4 regions of the Companilactobacillus zhachilii genome follow, and region 2 is predicted to be linked to each of the others. Evidence: predicted binding sites of a transcription regulator. Region 2 holds the regulator's gene; each other region holds the start of a gene.
What was found. Region 2 encodes NrdR, which represses ribonucleotide reductase genes. Its sites were predicted from a motif close to ACACNATATATNGTGT; they were not measured.
Positions count from the first base shown of each region.

Region 1: nrdJ (ribonucleoside-triphosphate reductase, adenosylcobalamin-dependent) is a predicted target of NrdR. The motif match lies at 2,165-2,180, and genes of this name have one in related genera.
Region 3: D1B17_RS04170 (deoxynucleoside kinase) is a predicted target of NrdR. The motif match lies at 2,698-2,713, and genes of this name have one in related genera.
Region 4: pnuC (nicotinamide riboside transporter PnuC) is a predicted target of NrdR. The motif match lies at 2,486-2,501, and genes of this name have one in related genera.

Region 1 covers NZ_CP031933.2:783,698-788,708, forward strand. Annotated here, with positions in the region: gene D1B17_RS03365 (ArnT family glycosyltransferase) at 1-268, opposite strand, end outside; gene D1B17_RS03370 (hypothetical protein) at 941-1,234, shown strand; gene D1B17_RS03375 (hypothetical protein) at 1,309-1,797, shown strand; gene nrdJ (ribonucleoside-triphosphate reductase, adenosylcobalamin-dependent) at 2,208-4,448, shown strand; gene D1B17_RS03385 (CopY/TcrY family copper transport repressor) at 4,922-5,011, shown strand, end outside.
Region 2 covers NZ_CP031933.2:1,048,593-1,053,603, forward strand. Annotated here, with positions in the region: gene polA (DNA polymerase I) at 1-938, shown strand, start outside; gene mutM (DNA-formamidopyrimidine glycosylase) at 948-1,775, shown strand; gene coaE (dephospho-CoA kinase) at 1,772-2,365, shown strand; gene nrdR (transcriptional regulator NrdR) at 2,387-2,860, shown strand; gene D1B17_RS04630 (DnaD domain protein) at 2,872-4,245, shown strand; gene dnaI (primosomal protein DnaI) at 4,248-5,011, shown strand, end outside.
Region 3 covers NZ_CP031933.2:940,661-945,671, forward strand. Annotated here, with positions in the region: gene D1B17_RS04160 (DUF2207 domain-containing protein) at 1-214, shown strand, start outside; gene D1B17_RS04165 (SpaA isopeptide-forming pilin-related protein) at 269-2,554, opposite strand; gene D1B17_RS04170 (deoxynucleoside kinase) at 2,815-3,459, shown strand; gene D1B17_RS04175 (QueT transporter family protein) at 4,206-4,700, shown strand; gene D1B17_RS04180 (glycosyltransferase family 4 protein) at 4,779-5,011, shown strand, end outside.
Region 4 covers NZ_CP031933.2:1,265,822-1,270,832, forward strand. Annotated here, with positions in the region: gene D1B17_RS05795 (phosphatidylglycerophosphatase A family protein) at 1-298, opposite strand, end outside; gene D1B17_RS05800 (HD domain-containing protein) at 318-974, opposite strand; gene D1B17_RS05805 (peroxiredoxin) at 1,729-2,292, shown strand; gene pnuC (nicotinamide riboside transporter PnuC) at 2,734-3,483, shown strand; gene D1B17_RS05815 (alpha/beta hydrolase) at 3,563-4,477, shown strand; gene D1B17_RS05820 (YxeA family protein) at 4,827-5,011, opposite strand, start outside.

The sequences.
Region 1 (5,011 bases), 260 kb from region 2:
TAATCAAAAGAATTAGAGCTTGATAAATTACGTTAAGAAATTGAATGGCAAAGATATGATAGCCGAAGATTTTGGAAACAATCATGGCATAAACGAAATAGCCGGACTGGTAGGCATATTTAGAGAAATAATCGTTGTCTGTTTGATAAAGTGGGTCACCGATATGGTAATTTAGCAGTCGATCCCAGAAATTACCGAAGTCACTTAATTGGACAGATGGTACTTTAGATATCCAGATTAAGGCAGTAATCATGAAAATAAGAATCATACTGAGTACAACGAGCCAGTTGAGTATTCGATCGTCAGTTTTTATTCGTGTTAATCCATAGCCAATTAAAAGCACTAATAGAACTGCCGCGATTACAATAATAGAATTATGAGTGTTTTGAAATAAAAAATTGTGATGATAAAAAGCTAACATTAGGATAAATATTGCAGTGGTTAAGATAGCAACACAAGCTAAGATAGTTTTGTTGATGACCTTTTGTATTTTTTCGATAATTGTTCCCCCTTAAAAAGTAGGGCATTTTAGCGTTAATATATACTCCAAAATAAATATAATCCCCAACATTAATTATTCTTAAGTAAATAAGACACAGTGTCATAAATTATCTAATTAAATTACAAAAGCAGCCAAATTAGTGGCTGCTTTTGTTTTGTTATATATATTATTCCCGAAAGAATAAAATACCCTCAAACAACATACTACACTAAGATATTATATCTTTAAAGAAATTTCTTTAATACGATGAATAATTTTAAATAAAATAAATTAAATGATATTTTTGCTATTTTATTTTTACAAATGATTGAGGATTAAATATTTAGTGAATTTAATTGTTAAACAAATAGTTAAGATTTATTTAATTAGTTGCTAGAAATAATCTTCTGATAGTATAGTTGGTGTCGTAAAAGGGAATCTACTAAGGGAGATATTAATATGCAAACGTTGGATCAATCAAAATCATATTATCGTCGAATCACAACGCTCGATATTGTTACTATTTTGATGATAATAGGCTTGCTGTTCTTTACAAATGGATTTTTACTTTCATTATTACTGATAGTGGTTTATCCGTTCAGTCATTCAAAAGTTTTGGTATCTGATATTGGGGATAAAAATACTAAACTTTGGGTTCGCAAGATGGACTGGGATATCTATCGTAAAGAACATCGCTTAGGTCCAATTATGCAATATAAATCCCGTAGTACGGTTGATATGAAACAGGCTTAGCAGACTATGCGTCTGCTTTTTTTATTTATATAAACCTATAATTGTGGCAATAAATATGTTTAGGAGGCAATATAATGAAAAAAGTTATAACATATTTATCTGTATCAATTGGTTTACTATTTGGATTATCGACTGTTGCTAATGTGACAACAGTTAAGGCGGATTCAACGTTGCCTGCAGGACATTATGCCTTTGCGGTAACAAGAACGACCGAAACAACTGATCAGAATGGAAACTTAACTTTAACAATTTTACCCAAAGGTTCTTCGTGGTTAATCAATACTGAATACGACAAGGGTGACCAAACATTCTTTCAATTGGCACCAAATATAGTTGTTAATTTGTATGCAGGTTATGTTTATATGCCCAAGGTCCAAGATTTAAAAGTTATTTCTAAAGGTCCAGCATCTTTATATGATCATAATGGACAATTAATTACTGACCGCGCATTAGCACCTGGTAGTGAGTGGTATTCGGATCGAGTGATTTTCTTGGATGGCGAAACTTATTATCGTGTAGCTACAGATGAATTTGTTTTACTCAGCGATGTTCAAGAATATTAGCTTTTTAAAATTGGTATAGGTCCAACGGTTTAACTTTAAATCGTTGGACCTTTTTATATCCAAAATAATTTTTCTTGTGGAACACCTGATGTGACAACCATACGTTCGTGTCAAGCAAAAAATTTAGTGTTATCCACTTGAAATTTTGCCAACAGTTTAAATTGAAAAAACCATTGCGAAGTCTTCGAGTTCGATATTAGAATAGTAGTTGCGACTTTGATTTTTCGCTTTGAATTCTCAAGAATTCTTTAAGGTACAAAATGTAATTTTGATCATAAAACTGCTGAAATGGCGGGGCACAAAATGGTTTGTCAAAAGTCAATGATAATAATTGACTACTAGATATTGTTATTATTTCAATTTGAAGGTACTATATATTGTGTTATTTAAATGTTGTGGAGTGATTATTAATGGACGTAATTAATAAAGTTATTTTATCTGACGAATTCGTCGATGAAGTTAAGAAAACAATTAAACCCCACTGGGGTGAATTAGGCTGGGTTACATACAAGCGTACTTATGCGCGTTATATTGATGAACTTGGCCGGACTGAAAACTGGTCCGAAACTGTTAAACGTGTGGTCGAAGGAAACATCAATCTTGACCCTCGTTTGAAAAATGACAATTTAACTGATGAACAATATGCCGGATTAGTTAAAGAAGCTCAAAATTTATACAAATTGGTCTATGGTTTAGCTGCCACTCCTTCAGGGAGAAACCTTTGGATCTCTGGAACTGAATATCAACATCGTAATGGGGATGCCCTAAACAATTGTTGGTTTGTCGCCATCAGACCTCAAAAATATGGTGATAGCCATATCGTGCCTAGTTATCTTCAAAAAGATCAACTAGCCGTTTCAATGCCTTTCTCATTCATGTTTGATCAATTGATGAAGGGCGGCGGGGTTGGTTTCTCTGTTGTTCCTAGCAATATGAAACTAATGCCTGTTGTTGATAATAAAGTTGATTTAACTGTTATTATCGGTAAGGAAAGTGCCTCATATAAGGATGCCATTGCTGCTGGTGCGGTTGACCGTGAAGACTGGTTGGCAAAACATGATATTTCAGACACACGTCATTATGAACTTCCTGATACACGTGAAGGCTGGGTTATCGGTAATGCCAATATGATCGATGCCCACTTTAACGATACAAATGATGGTTTCAAAGATGTTGTCCTTGATATTACTGACATTCGTGCCAAAGGTGAAAAAATTAAGGGCTTTGGTGGAACTGCTTCAGGTCCAGTACCTTTAGTTGAAATGTTCTTTGATATTAATGAAGTTTTGAATAATGCCGTTGGACGTAAGTTGACTTCAGTTGACTGTACCGATATGGGTAACTTGATTGGTAAAACAGTTGTTGCTGGTAATGTTCGTCGTTCAGCTGAGCTTGCTTTAGGTGGAGCAACTGATGACGACTTTATTACCATGAAACAAGATCAAAAGAAGCTATATCACCACCGTTGGGCCTCAAACAACAGTGTGGCGGTTGATTCAGAGTTCAAACGTTATGCACCAATTGCTGATTCAATTACTCATAATGGTGAACCTGGTATTGTTAACTTGGAATTGTCACGTAACTATGGACGTGTTATTGATGGTTATCAACCAGGAATTGATGATGGTGTTGAAGGAACTAATCCTTGTGGAGAGATTTCATTAAGTAATGGTGAACCATGTAACTTGTTTGAAGTCTTCCCATTGATTGCGACTGAACAAGGTTGGAGTTTGGAAGAGGCCTTTGCTTTGGCTGCTCGTTATACAAAACGTGTTACATTCAGCAACTATGATTGGGAAGTTTCACGTGATGTTATTCAAAAGAATCGTCGTATCGGTGTCTCAATGTCAGGTATTCAAGATTGGATTTTGACAACCTTTGGAAATCGTGTTGTGACAGGCTTTGAAGCTACAACTGATCCTGAATCAGGCGAAACAATTCAAAAGCCAATTTATGACCAACGTGTTGTTGATAAGTTCGATGATTTGTATCACACCGTTGTTGAAGCTGATAAGGAATATTCCAAAGCTCTTGGATGCAAACCTTCTATTAAACACACAACAGTTAAACCATCTGGTACTGTTGCTAAGTTAGCTGGAGTTTCGGAAGGAATGCATTTCCACTATGCTGGATACTTGATTCAAAGAATCAGATTCCAAGATACCGACCCATTATTGCCAGCCTTGAAAGCTTGTGGATACAAGATTGAACCTGACGTTTACACGAAACATACAATGTGCGTTGAGTTCCCAGTTAAGGCTGCCAATGCTGATGACCCTAACTTTGCTTCAGCAGGATCAGTTTCAATCGCTGAACAATTTGCTACCCAAGCCTTCTTACAAACATATTGGTCAGACAATGCGGTTAGTTGTACCATTACCTTCCAACCCAAAGAAGCCGACCAAATTGCATCATTGATGTATCAATACAGACACGTCACAAAATCAACTTCATTGTTACCATATAGTGGAGCTGACTTTAAGCAAGCACCTAAAGAGCCAATCGACAAGAAAGTTTATCAAGAACGTGAATCAGAAGTAAGCGAAGACGTTGCTGCTGTCTTTGCCAAACAAAATGATAATCACGATAAGAAAGATATCGAATTAGTCGATCAGTCAGACTGCGAAAGCGGAGCTTGTCCGATTAGATAGCTCGGTTGTGTGCGATAGTTATTAATTGGGTCGTTGTTTGATTTAAAATATTCGAATAAGTAATTTAAGACAGAGACATCCTTAATAGGGTGCCTCTTTTTTTGCTTTTAATTTTAATGTTTGATTGGTTTTGAACTTATTTTCAAATTTAATGTAATAGTTGAAAATATAAAACAAACAACCAATAAACTAGCTGGAAGGAACAAGAGATTTAGGTCGCTGTGAAGGTGGCGTTATGGCTTTAGCCATTACACCACGGGACGACTTTTGAGACTTGCGGTCTTTGCAAGGCTCAAAATCGAGATTCGAGACCGCTCTTTGGCTCGAATCGGTCTCCATAGCGACCTAAATCTCTTGTTCCTGGAGGCGGCCCCTAAAAATAATCATTATACTTTACTTTTTAAATTTACAGTTGTAAACTAAGAAGTGTAAAAGAGATTACAAATGTAAACATAGATTGAGGAGGAAATGACATGAAAGAGGTTGAAACGATGAGTCGTGCTGAATGGCAAGTGATGCGAATCATTTGGACATTAGGTGAAGCCACAAGTAAGCAAGTCATC
Region 2 (5,011 bases):
AAGATAAGTCACCAGTAGTTCAGATGGTTTTAGATTATCGTCAAATTTCTAAAATTCAATCAACTTATGTAGTCGGATTACAAAAGTTTGTTCAACCAGATAACAAGATTCATACGATTTATTTACAAACTTTGACCCAAACAGGTCGTTTGTCATCAATTGAACCAAACTTGCAAAATATTCCAATTCGAATCGACGAAGGTAAGCAGATTAGAAAGGCATTCGTGCCACAGCATGAAGATTGGGAAATCTTTTCAGCCGATTATTCACAAGTTGAATTACGTGTTTTAGCTCACATTTCGGGTGATGAACATATGCAAGAGGCGTTTAAGGAAGATTACGATATTCATGCTCATACGGCCATGCGTATTTTTGGCTTGAATAGTACTGATGAGGTAACACCAAATATGCGTCGTCAAGCTAAAGCTACTAACTTCGGAATTGTATACGGAATTAGTGATTATGGTTTGTCACAAAATATTGGTATCAGTCGAAAACAAGCTGCGGCCTTTATCGAATCTTACTTTGAACAATATCCTGGTGTTAAGAAATACATGGATGATATTGTTAAATATGCACGCGAGAACGGTTATGTTGAAACAATTATGCACCGTCGTCGTTATTTACCAGATATTCACTCAAGTAACTTTAATATTAGAAATTTTGCCAAACGGACGGCAATGAATACGCCTATTCAAGGTAGTGCGGCTGATATTATTAAAGTTGCCATGATCAATATGCAGAAGATGTTGAAAAAAGAAAACTTGCAAGCTAATTTATTGCTACAAGTACATGATGAAATGATTTTTGAAGCTCCAAAATCAGAAATTGAGACTTTAGAAAAATTAGTGCCAAGCGTGATGGATTCAGCTGTCAAACTTGATGTTCCTTTGAAGGTCGAAACAGCTCATGGTCAAACTTGGTATGAAGCAAAGTAGGTTGATAATATGCCAGAGATGCCAGAAGTAGAAACAGTTAGACGTGGTTTGAATGCTCAAGTCAAAGGACGTAAAATCACTGATGTTGAAATACGCTATCAAAATTTAATTACTGGGGATGTTGACCAGTTTAAAGAATTTGTTACCGGGGCAACTATTACTGATGTAGGTCGTCGGGCAAAGTTTTTGTTGATTCATTTGGATAATGGCTATACAATTATTAGTCATCTAAGAATGGAAGGCCGCTATCGAATTTCGGCAGATCCAAGTGCCATTGATAAACATTCCCACGCCATTTTTACATTAGATAATGGTCAAAAAATGATTTATAATGATGTTCGAAAATTTGGTCGTATGCAGTTGTGGAATACCGACGATTTAGCTAACAATAAATCAATTCACAAACTTGGTCCTGAGCCACTTTCGGTAGAATTTACTTTTGAGGACCTGAAACCAAGAATAATGCGTCATCGTAAAGACATTAAGACTGTTTTGTTGGATCAGTCAGTAATGAGCGGTCTAGGAAATATTTATGTTGATGAAGTTTTGTGGAAGGTTAAATTACATCCGGAAACACCGGCCAACCATTTAACTGATACAGATATCCAAAACATTATTGAAGCTTCTAATCAAGAGATGAAAAATGCGATTGCTTCAGGCGGTTCAACAATTAGATCCTATGTTGATGCAACAGGCCACACAGGAAATATGCAAAATAGTCTCCAAGTTTATGGTAAGGAGGGGACACCTTGTCCACGTTGTGGAACTGACATTGTTAAAATCAAAGTCGGTGGAAGAGGAACGCATTTTTGTCCTAAGTGTCAAGTTGTCAAATGAGTAAAATTTACGGATTAACTGGTGGAATTGCTGCTGGAAAGTCGACGGTATTAGCAATGTTTAGGGATCACGGATTCATAATATTTGATGCCGATTCATTTGCCCGGGAAGTAGTCGTTCCTAATTCGATAGGGTTAAAACAAATCGTTGCGCAATTTGGAGAGCAAATTTTGAATGAAGATGGAACCTTGAACCGAGCTGAGCTAGGCTCAATTGTTTTCAGTGATCGTAATGAATTAGAAAAATTGAACCGAATTACGCGACCATTAATTAAAGAGAAAATTTTAGAGACTATTACATTGATCAAAAGGTCTACTAGTAAAACAATTGCCATTTTTGAGATTCAACTGTTATTTGAAGGCGGTTATGAGGATTACTTTGACGGTGTTATTAGTATTTATGAACGTCCGGAGATTCAATTAGCTCGACTTATGAAACGTAATAATCTGTCTGAAAAAGTTGCTTTGGACCGAATCAACTCCCAGATGTCGATGGATGAGAAGAAACGTCGAGCCGATTTTGTAATTGATAATTCAGGAGATTTAACACAGCTTCAACAGGAATTTAAAAAACTAATATCACAACTTTGATTTGGAAAAGAGGTTGGAATTTTGATTTGTCCACATTGTCATCATGATTCATCAAAAGTAATTGACAGTCGTCCCAGCGATGAAGGACGCGCCATTAGAAGACGTCGTGAATGTGAGTACTGTGGTACTCGCTTTACAACGTTTGAAAGATTAGAAAAGTCGCCGCTCTTGGTTATCAAGAAAAATGGTAATCGTGAGGAATTCAGTCGTGAGAAATTACTTCGGGGAATTGTTCGTGCAGCCGAGAAACGTCCAGTTACCATGGATCAGATGAACGATATCGTCGATAAGGTTGAAAATGAAATCAGAGCTAACGGTGAAAGTGAAGTTGGCTCACAAATTATTGGTGAACATGTCATGAAAATTTTAGCCAAGGTTGATGATGTTACTTATATCCGCTTTGCTAGCGTTTATCGTGAATTTAAAGACATGAATAGTTTCATGCGTGAAGTTCAAGAGATGATGGCAAACGGTAATAAAATTGATAAGAAGTAAGAGGGATGCCAGTGTCTACAAGTAATTTTGGATCAGAAAAGTTTACACCACTAGTAGGCTATTGGTGTTTGCCAAATGGTCATTTGAATGATGATGATCGTCACGTTTTAACCGATTTATATTTGCCCATTTTGGGAACAGAGGCTTTTAGCCTCTATTTGTTGTTGTGGGAAAAATTACCTAATAAGGAACTAGTCACGCAACGTAAAAGTCACGCTGAATTGCTGAGTTTATTAGGAATTGATTTGAAACGGTTTTATGAAGCACGCATTAAAGCTGAAGCATTAGGGTTGATCCGTACCTTTGAAAAAAAAGATGATCTTGGTCCATATTATGTTTATCAACTGTTTGAACCTTTATCACCGGATGACTTTTTTAAGGATGACTTGCTAAGTATCTTCTTATACGAGCAAGTTAGTGATAGTAAATATCGTTTATTGGTTGATAAATATGCTCATTCAGACTTGATTTTGCAAGATTCTCAAGAAATTACGAAGGATTTCTTGGAAGTCTTCCAATTGAGTAATAATGATTTGATCAATACACCAACTGAAGTTAAAAACGCGAAAAATAACTTTGCCACAACGGCTGATGTTAAGAAACCTACGTTAAATGCTAAGAAGGTTAAACCATTAGACTGGGAATTGATTTCTGATCGAATTCAACAGTTGTATCGAATTAATCCAGATAATTTATTAGAGAATCAAGAGTTGATCCTTAATCTGCACGCTTTTTATGGATTAGATGAGATGGTTTTGATTGATTTAATTGGTAAAACTTGTGATATTGTCAACAATAAAATTGATCCTAAACGTTTGAAAAAGTCAGTGCAGGACCGTTTTGAAAAGAATGCTAATATCTCCGTTAAAAACCAAGCTCCAACAGTGGAGACAACTCCAGATACTTCTGCAACAAGCCTAAACCGCTCTGACCAATTGATTTTGCAACAAGCGAAGTCAATGACACCTGCAGATTTTTTGGCGGCTCAAAAACAAAAAAGTGGCGGTTTTGTGGGTACAGTAGAATCGCGTGCTTTACGTGATATGGCTATGAAGACTTATTTGTCAGCTGGAGTTTTGAATATTATGGTTTACTATATCTTGCAAAATTCGCCGACCTTAACTTCGCCATTAATGGAAACGATGGCCAATGATTGGCAGCAAAATAATGTTCAAACACCTGAACAAGCTCTCAAACGCATCAATGAATTTCAAAACAAGCCGCGCAATCCTAAGCGCCGCTATAACAACAATCGGAATCGTAAAGTGGAACAAGCTACTGACTGGAGTAAAGTTAAAGCCAAAGTTCCAAAGCAACAAAACCAACAAACTAGTCACAGTGAAATGCAAGATCGCTTGAAACGACTAAGAAATAAGGATAATTAAGCATGGAAAATTTAGGAAATAGACTGGCAGAATATTTAAATTCAAAGAATTTGACGGAGGATTATCGCCGTCTTCTTAATGGTGCTTTGAAAGACCCAGATGTTCAAAGCTTCTTGAAAGAAAATAGCGATTCAATCAATCCTAATGCGATTTCAACGAGTGCCGCCAGTATTTATGAGTTTTACAATAACAAAAATCATGCTAGTGAATTGTCCCGTGGTTATTATCCTAAGTTAATCGTAAATAATCACAATATCGAAGTAGCTTACTATCCTAATGAAAGAACCCAGAATCGGGAAAAACGTGATCAGTATGAATCTGGTTTCGTTTTGATGGATATGCCTTCTGACATTAGAAGTGCTAAGTTGGATGATTACAATGGTGATGGTCGACAAGACGCCTTGGGCAAATCGCTTGATTTTATCGATAACTATTTGAACCAAAAAGGCTTTGTACCGGGACTATATTTAGCCGGTGATTTTGGTGTTGGAAAAACTTATTTGCTGGGTGCAATTGCCAACGAACTATTCAAACATGACGTTCATACGACAATGATGCATTTTCCTACTTTTGCGGTAGAAATGAAAAACTCGATCGGTTCTAACAGTGTTTTGGCAAAAGTTAATAAAGTTAAAGGTGCAGAAATCTTAATGCTTGATGATATTGGGGCGGATTCGATGTCTAGTTGGATTCGTGATGAAGTTTTAGGAGTCATTTTGCAATATCGGATGCAAGAAAATTTGCCAACTTTCTTTTCATCTAATTT
Region 3 (5,011 bases), 110 kb from region 2:
CAGTGCGGAACAATTAGACAATTCGTTAGTGATTCCATACTACATTGGGGCGCATAGTTTTATTAATTCAAGTTCTTCCGGATTCCAAGCATCATTTGGTAATGCAATATCGAGTGGTAACGGTAGTTCATCAAGTGTATCTGGTGGGTCAGGTGGTTTCTCTGGCGGATCATCAGGCGGATTTGGTGGAGGTTCCGGTGGTGGAGCTTTCTAAATTAGAGTAAAAAAATAGGCTGAGAAATTTCTCAGTCTATTTTTGTATCTTCAATTAAGCGTGACGACGTTTGAAGTAAACAGTACCTAGTAGAACAACTAGACCAATCAAACTTGTAGCTAAACCAGATTTTGAACCAGTTTGTGGAAGTGTGTTGTTTGTGTTAGTTGAGTTGTTGTTACCGGGGTAAGTGATAATTCCACCATTATTGTTGTTATTACCATTGTTATTTGAACCAGGGTGGTTTGGATCGACAATTATGCCACCGCCGTTATTGTTATCTTCATTGCCATTGTTGTTATCTTCGTTACCGCCGTTGTCGCCATTACCATCAACATCAGGATTGCCTTCGTTGTCTTCTTCATTATCATCTTTTTCGTCAATGTCAGGGTCTTCAGGATCGGTAGTATTACCACCGCCACCGGACTCTTCAGTACGTGAGTCAACAGCTTGAATAGTTTGGATATCTTGTTCACCAGATTCGATTGTGAAGTAAAGTTTATCTTTATTGATTTCATAACCGTTTGGAGCACTAGTTTCTACAAAATAGTAATCACCAGGTTTTAAACCATCGATGGTAATCATACCATTTTCATCAGTAACTTTTTTTTCTACAAATTCGCCCGCAGCTGTATATAAGGAATATTCAGCGCCGGGAACACCAGTTGACATATCTTTCTCATCAACTTTATGTAGTTTGACAAAGTATGAATCGTCAAACACTAAATCTTCATCTTTAGTATTTTCAAAGGTAATTAAATCAGGCGTAAAACTCCCGTCTTCGTTATTATCTCCAATTGTAACTGTATGAATTGTATCAGATAATTCATAACCTGCAGGAGCATCAATTTCTTGAATAGTATATGTTCCTTGCTTGAGATTATACATATGTCCGATACCCAAATTGTCAGTCGTGATAGTTCCAACTTCATTACCGTCTGAATCTTTAACGATAAATTTTGCGCCAGCTAGACGATATTGGGTATCTTTATCGACCTTCATAATGATGATTGAACCCTCTTCATCTTCATGAGTTTCTGTTGAAGGTTCATCCTTAGTAATTACAGAAACTATTTCTGAATTTTTACCAGAAATTGTGAAAGGAATCTTTGCAGTGTTAATTTCATAACCGTCAGGTGATTTTGTTTCGATAAAGTAATAGTTTCCCTTATCCAATTTATCAACTGAAAGTTGTCCTTTTTCGTCAGTAGTTAGATTTTTTGCAACGAGAGTACCATCTTCTTTGTATAGACTAAATTCGGCACCCTTTAAAGGTGAATCGTCATCAGCACTTAGCTTAGTTAACAAAACTCCGCCTTTAATATCAACACCGTTACCATTTCCGGAGTTGGTTCCACCTGAGACACTACCAGAAGCATTATCTTGGTTAGTCGTTCCGCCGGTACCAGAACCATTTGTTCCCCAAGTAAAGGAAGCGTTATTCTTAAATTTATGACCATTAGTTGTATTGCCTTCGTCAACTATTTTAGTCTGAAATTTAACAACGTAAAATTGATTCTCTTTTGGTAAATTCGAAATTGTAAATTTATCAGAAATGTTAGCTTCATCAGGATTTACCGTATAACCAGAAATTGGTTTATTTTTGTCGTAGTTATAGAATCCTGGTGAAGAAGTAGACCACTTAGCCTCATAAATATTTAATGAACCTGGAATATAAGTCTGGTCATCATTGATTATTTCTTTGATTTGAAGATTTGGAAATGAGGTACTGTTTCTATTGACCAAAATTGACCATGTTATTATCGAATTTCCATCGGCGTCTTTTTCAATAACACCTCGTTTAGAAAAGTCATCGTCAGAATCAGTGATAGTCATATTATCATGAATATCGCCAATTTGAACATCGTTGTTACCAATAACGTAGTTTTTTCCAACACCAATACCATCAGTAATGTTTAAAGACCCCTCATAATCGGTCTTACCGTCGACATTGTCAAAAGTAACTTTGACATAGCTAACGCCATTATCATCGACACCTAATACAGCATTTCCGATAACATCACCATTATCATCAACAACTTTAAAAGTTTCACCTGGTTTTTTAACTTTTAATTGCTCAGGCAATTCGACTGTCCAAGTATCGCCGTTAGCTAAATCGGGCTGTAAGTCTTTTGAAGACCAATCGAGAGTTAGATTAATGTTACTAGCTGTACCGTAATTCTTTTGCTGAATCGACATTCCGGTTAACAGTCCGTTATTACCAGCACTGGTAGTATAGTCAGCAGCCTTTGTAGTTGTCGTCTGACTAGCAAATGCTAAAACCACTAGTCCAAGAGCAGCAACAAAAGCTACTAAAAAATTGCGTAATTTTTTCCCCATAAAGATTTTCCCCTTTCTATTTGAATACAAATATAATTATAGAATGAATAAATTATAGTGAAAAGGGGATAGAGAAATTAATTATTAATAAATTAATTTTTCCTTCTAAGCCTTACTAATAGGAAGTTTCTCGTTTGTAACTGCTACCATATATTGTGAAATTTTGGAAAGCTATACAATATGTTGGATAGAAGTGATATCATAATGAATGTTGTTTTTTTACAAATAGAGAATTAATTGAGGTATGGAGGAGAATAATGATGATCGTATTGAGCGGCGCAATTGGAGCCGGTAAGAGTTCATTGGCAAAATTATTATCAGAACATTTAGGAACAGAGGCTTTCTATGAACAGGTTGATAATAATCCCGTTTTGCCACTATTTTATAAGGACCCTAAGAAGTATGCATTCTTGCTACAAATCTACTTCTTGAACAAACGTTTTGAATCAATCAAGAAAGCTATGGTGCAAGATAACAATGTTTTGGACCGTTCTATCTATGAAGATTCACTATTTTTCCATATGAACGCAGATATGGGAAGAGCTACTCCACAAGAAGTTAAGGTTTATGATGAATTGCTAGATAATATGATGCAAGAATTACCATACGCTGCAGCTAAAAAAGCTCCAGATTTGTTAGTACACTTGGATATTTCATACGATACAATGATTCACCGTATTGAAAAACGTGGCCGTTCATACGAACAACCAGAACAAGATCCTACACTTCCAGAATATTATCACCAACTATTAGACCGTTATGACGGCTGGTATGATGAGTATGATTACAGTCCTAAGATGAAACTAGACGGAGACAAATACGATTTTGTTGAAAATCCAGAAGATCGTCAAAAGGTACTTGATTTAATCGATGAACAATTACGTCAACGTGGAACATTAAAATAGAATATTTTTACAAGAAGCTAGGGTTTGATACAACCTTAGCTTTTTTTTGTTTTAAATAACGCGAGGTGCTAGTTAAATATGCCGACTCCAAGAGCAAGAAATTTAGGTCGCTATGGGGACCGCCAAAAGCCAAGGTCTTTCGGCTCGCTTTTGAACCTCGCACAAATCGCGAGTTTCAAAAGTCGTCCCGTGGAGTAAGCGCTGAAGCGCCAACACCACCTGCACAGCGACCTAAATTTCTTGCTCTTTCCGTCTAGTTAAATATTAGTTTTTGAATCAGTAGTAAATAATTTAAAGTATGGTTTGTCATTGGTGACTATGATAATAGTAATTAAAGTATATTCTGAAGTTTCTTGACTTTAAGAATCGGCTGGCATTACACGTTAGATAAGTGGTTTTATTGGCCATTGATAATCAAATTTTTTGGAAATGCTTCCTAGTACATAAAATAAAGAAGAAAAAATGAATTAGTCGGAAGAGCTACGAGCATCCATCTGCTGTGAAAGTGGCGTTATGGCTTTAGCCATTACACCACCGGGCGTGTTTGGAGACTTGCTTGCAAGGCTTCAAACCGAGGGACGAGATCTTGGCTCGGCCCGGTCCGCATAGCAGATGGATGCTCGTAGCTCTGGAGACGGGTTCCCTTAATGACATTCACTTGCGACCAAACCCAAAATAAGATAACCTATTAAAGGCAGTTTGCACTGGTAACCTGCTATATTAACTAAAACAGTGGAGGTTTTACTTTGAGTAATTTAAAAACAAGAGATATCACCCAATTGGCATTGATTGCGGCCCTTTATGTGGCTGTGACAATTGCACCAGGAATTTCGGCCTTTTCATATGGTCAAATTCAATTCCGTGTTTCTGAAATTTTAATGTTATTGCCATTCTTTAATCATAAGTACAGTTGGTCATTGATTGTCGGATGTTTCATTTCAAATCTTTTCAGTGCTCAATTAGGGATGTATGATATTGTCTTAGGAACTTTAGCAACGGCGATTGCCTGTTATATTATCACTAAGATTCCCGCACGTAACAGTTTACTTTGGACAGTTCCAGTTGTCTGTGCCGTAGTTAACGGTATTATTGTTGGAGCCGAATTGCACTTCGTTTTGAAGCTACCATTTTGGTTGAACTTTGTGACAGTTGGTTTTGGTGAACTAGTTGTTGTTGCAATAGGTGCAGTGATTTTCTATTTCTTAATGAGAAATAAGAGTTTCAGCAAATTAATAGGGTAAGACGAGGATGAGGGAAGTGATTCCTTCATTTTTTTGTTATAATCTACTTTATAAAGTATTGTGAGGAGATGTGTTTATATGAATATCGGAATTTTTACCGATACATACTTCCCCCAAGTGAGTGGGGTAGCTACATCAATCCAGACATTGAAAAATGATTTAGAGCGCAAAGGTCACTCCGTATATATTTTTACAACGACTGATCCTAACGTACCCAAGAATACGATTGAGCCTAATATTTTTCGTCTGGCCAGTGTACCTTTTATCTCATTCACCGATCGAAGAATTGCTATCCGCGGAATGTTTCATGC
Region 4 (5,011 bases), 220 kb from region 2:
CATCAATACCGTAAGTTGATTCATCAGTTTGCATAATACGTTGCATAGGTGCTGATAGGAGACCCTTTTCAGCCAGCACGTCCAATTCGATTCCGGTCATGATAGCGTTCTGTGCTTCTCGTTTATGCAAAACTTTGTTGATAGCATAAATTGAGACGTCTTCATTTAAACCTTCAACGTAATCTTTTTCCAAGAAAATGACGATTTCAGCGATATCAGATAGCTCAACGCCACGATCCTTTAAATTTCTGATGATATGTTCATAATATTGTTTATCTTGTTCCTCATATGATACCAAAATGATCTCTCCTCAATAATTATTTTTTTGCATCCCATTCGGCTTTGAACTCGTCAAGAAAGTCCAACATATATTGATGACGTTGTTCGGCAATCTTTTTAGCGGTTGGGGTATTCATCATAGCAGTTAATTTTAATAATTTCTCGTAAAAGTGATTGATAATTGTTTCATTATCTAAATTACGATATTCGGCCTTATTCATACTCTTACGTGGTTGAATGTTTGGATCGTAAATCGTCTCAGAATTAGCACCACCATAATAAATCGCCCGAGTAATGCCAATGGCACCAATCGCGTCCAGACGGTCAGCATCCTGGACGATTTGACCAGCCAATGATAATTTTGGAGGATTGGCCGAAAGTGATTTACTAAAAGATAAATTATGTGTAATATAAAGAATTTCATTTATTTGTTCTTCAGTAAAATCAATATTTTGCAAAAAATCCCGTATTTCTTGTTCCAGAGTAGCGGGGTCAGAGACTAATTTATCATCAGCCACGTCGTGCAAATAGGCAGCAGCCAGAGTAATAGTTGCATCAGCCGGTTCGTCCTTTAAAATACGCTGAGCAGTTTTGATAACGCGCTGAATATGGTCAAAATTATGGCCAGTCGCATCATTACTCATCTTCTTAAAGGAAAAGGCCTTGATAGCAGCTAATTGTTCTTTATGAGTCATATAATCAATCCTTTTTTGAATGAATACATATATTGTACGCGTGGTGTTAGTAAATATGCCATCTACAAGAGCAAGAAATTTTGGGTCACTGTGGGGACCGATTGGAGCCACAGTGCGGTCTCCAATCTCGATTTTGAACTTCGCAAAGAACGCGAATTTCAAAACTCGTCCCGTGGTGTAGGCGCTAAAGCGCCAACGCCACCTTCACAGCGACCAAAATTTCTTGCTCTTTCCGGCTAGTTCATTGTTTGTTCTTAAAATAACTTTAAGTATTATTTTCCCATCAATGACTAAAATTATAGGATATAGAGCATATCCTTAATCTTTTGACTTTAAAAATTATTTCAATTACGTAATCCAAAAATCAACTAGCACCACGAGTATATTGTGACACAAATTATTTTATATCTAAAGTTTGGAAGTGAAATAATCTGTCTCCTTCGGTTGTTTTGAAGAAGTTCTTCCATTTTTACGATGGATTAATTTCTCGACAATGACCAGAGTGAAAAGGGCAAATAAGCTGTTATAATAATATATATAGATAAGTTATGGGGTTTAATTTTAGTTAAATTATTACGTTTCCAATTATATTAGGGTTCGAAAGCTAGACTTTAGTAAATGTACAAGTCCAAATTAATTGAATGGTTTTGGAAACAGTCTGATTTAACTCTAATTTCAGAAATAATTTTCTATGTATTAGCATTTCATCAAAATTTGCTTTATAATTAAGACATATTTTAGGGAGGCCTAATAAATGAATTATATTAATAAAGAAATTCCAGATTTTCAAGTTGACGCGTATCAAAAAGGTGAATTGAAGCAATTTACCAAGTCTGATTTGCTAGGCAAGTGGTCGATAATCTTCTTTTACCCAGCTGATTTTTCATTCGTTTGTCCAACTGAATTAAGTGATTTGCAAGATGCATATGCTGATTTCCAAAAAGCTGGTGCGGAAATTTACTCTGTTTCAGTTGATAGCCAATTTGCTCATATGTCTTGGGCAGAAACAACTAAGACGATTGGTAAGATTGAATATCCAATGCTTTCTGACCAGAAGCATCAATTAACTGATTTCTTCAACGTATTAGATGAAGAAAGTGGGCAAGCCTACCGTGGCGTTTTCATTATTGATCCAAAAGGTTTAATTAAGTCATACACGGTCAATGCGATGGGAATTGGTCGTAATGCTCAAGAAATTTTGAGAACATTACAGGCGGCCCAATTTGTTGAAGCACATGGTGATAAAGTTTGTCCAGCTAACTGGCATCCAGGGGATAAGACTTTGAAACCAGGTGCAGATTTAGTTGGTAAGATTTAGTCAATAAATATATCTCGTGTAAAGAAGGCTAGATATTTTCTTGGTATACATCCAGAAAAAATATCTAGCCTTTTTGATTATATTCATTTTCAAATAATACAACATTTTTCTGTCTAGACCATATTTAACATAGCGATATAGGTTGGAAAGTATGTCGTCGTTATAACAATATATAGTGTTACGATTTTGAATAAAACTATATATTGTATCAAATGATAAATTGTTAATGTGCTGGGTACAGTAAGCGCTTTACAACGATATGGTGTCATTACATCTGAAATCATAACTAACAATTCGATGGCAATTGGTGGTATGATTTTAGCTGTCGGTTAAATTGATATTTTTATAAATACAGTTTGAGGGATAAATAAAATTTGATTGATGCAGAATATAAATGCCAAAATCATACATTCTGTTTTCAATCCAGAGGAGAAGAAACATATGAGTATTTTCGATCCAAGATGGTATGTTGAACAAATGAAACATTGGAGTTTCAGAAGTTACATGCTATTAATGTTTGGCCTAGGAGCCATCACTGCGTCAACTGTTTCACACGCTATTACACCAATCGCAATTTGGACATGGTTAGCTGCTGTGTTAGGTTTCACATGTACTATTGCTATCACTAACGCTAAGCCATTGAATGGTGTCTTAGGATTAGTTTCCGCACTTATCTATATCTTTGTTGCTATCAACGCTAAAAACTTCTCAGATGTTGTTTTACAACTTAGTTATATCGTTCTTTTGGATATTCCTGTTTTGATCAGTCCACAATGGGCTAAAGATGCCGAAAAGCATATCCATGGTCTAACTGCTATGAAGTGGTTTAATACAGCCGTCTTCTTCTTTGTTTCATGGGGATTACTATATTTGATGGATACACGTATTTTCATCAGTCCTCGTCCTATTACTGATTCCGTTGCTGCTGCTATTGGTTTCACAGGTGCATTACTATGTACATTGCGTTTTCGTGAACAATATTATTTCTGGACAGCTCAAGGTATCATGTCAATCGTTCTTTGGGGTATCACAGCTACACAAGGCGATGCTAGTCCGGTTATGTTCTTAACATACATTATGTATTTCATGAACGATATGATTGCATTCTTTGATTCACATATTCACTGGTTCCACAAAGATGCTAGTGAAAATCGTGCCCGTGATGAAAAGTTGTCACAAGAACAAGCTTAAATTAATAGTTGGCAATAATTTACCATTTAGCTTAAAATTATTAAGCAATTAAATAATCTAAGTAAGGTAAGTTATAGTTATGCGATTAAAGAAGTATCTTAAAGTAATTCTTATAGTAACAATCGGGGTAGCACTGGTGGCAGATATTGCCGCTGCTGGTTATATGTTCAATTATGCCTTTAGTAAGAGTGGCTATGCTAGTAAAACAAGTGGTCCTTTAAAAAAGAATGATCGATGGTTACTCAAGCAAAAACAGGATATTTGGGAGCAGACTTCAAAAGATAATTTGAAATTGAAAGCTCGTTATTTACCTGCAACTGAAAAGACTGACAAGACAATGGTTGTCGTCCATGGTTATGGCAGTGCAAGTAAGTATATGGGATCATCCGTAAAGATGTTCCATGAAGCTGGATATAATGTTTTAGTACCAGATAATCGTTCCTTTGGTATGAGCCAAGGGAAGTATGCTGGTTATGGATGGAAAGACCGGAAAGATTTAAATAATTGGATAAAAATAATCAATAAAAAGATCGGTGCTAAGTCACAGATTGGTTTATATGGTGTCAGCATGGGCGCTGCCACTGTAATGTATACCTTAGGTGAGAAACCTAAGAACGTTAAGTTTGCAGTCGAGGACTGTGGTTATTCCACTATTTCAGGTGAATTGGATTACCAGTTAAAAGAAATGTTTGGATTACCTAGTTTTCCTATCGTGCCAACAGCAAGCCTTTTCGCAGATGTACTAGCGGGATATAACTTTTATCAGGCTAGCACCCAAAACACTTTGAAGAAAAGCAAGGTGCCACTTTATGTAATTCATGGTTCCAAAGATACCTTTGTTCCGACAAAGAATGCTTATTTGAATTATGATTACGCTAAAGGTCCTAAGAAATTATGGATTGTTAAAGGTGCAGGTCATGGAGAAGCAATGAAGGTCGCTGGCGATAAATACAAAGTTAATGTACTTGATTTTGCCAAAGAATATTTTAAATAATAAAATAACCTAGATTTCCAATTTTTTGGATGTCTAGGTTATTTTTTTACTATTCTTAGTGATTATATTTTAAGCTTTGCACTCTGTTCGTCACTGACACAAGAGCAGTCAAAACGATACTAATACTCTGACTTATTGACAATGTATTCAAAACAACGAATAAACTAGCCGGAAGGAGACAGAAAATTAGATGGCAGTGAAGGTGGCGTTAGCGCTTCAGCGCTTACGCCACGGGACGAATTTTGAAATTCGCGTACTTTGCGAAGTTCAAAATCGAGCTTGGAGACCGCTCTTTGGCTCCAAGCGGTCCCCACAGCAATCTAATTTTCTGTCTCCTGGAGGCGGCCCCCTATTTTAAAATCTGATCAAGTGATTTTCGAGGGACGGAAGACTTTTCAACTTTCTCCCAAGAAATTACTTGTTGTCTTTTATCATTATAAGTAACTTTTAAGTAGTTATCTGACTTAATAGGACGTCCGAGAGCACTGTTGAACTCAAGTAACTTTTTATTGCCATTTTGATCATAACCAGCTT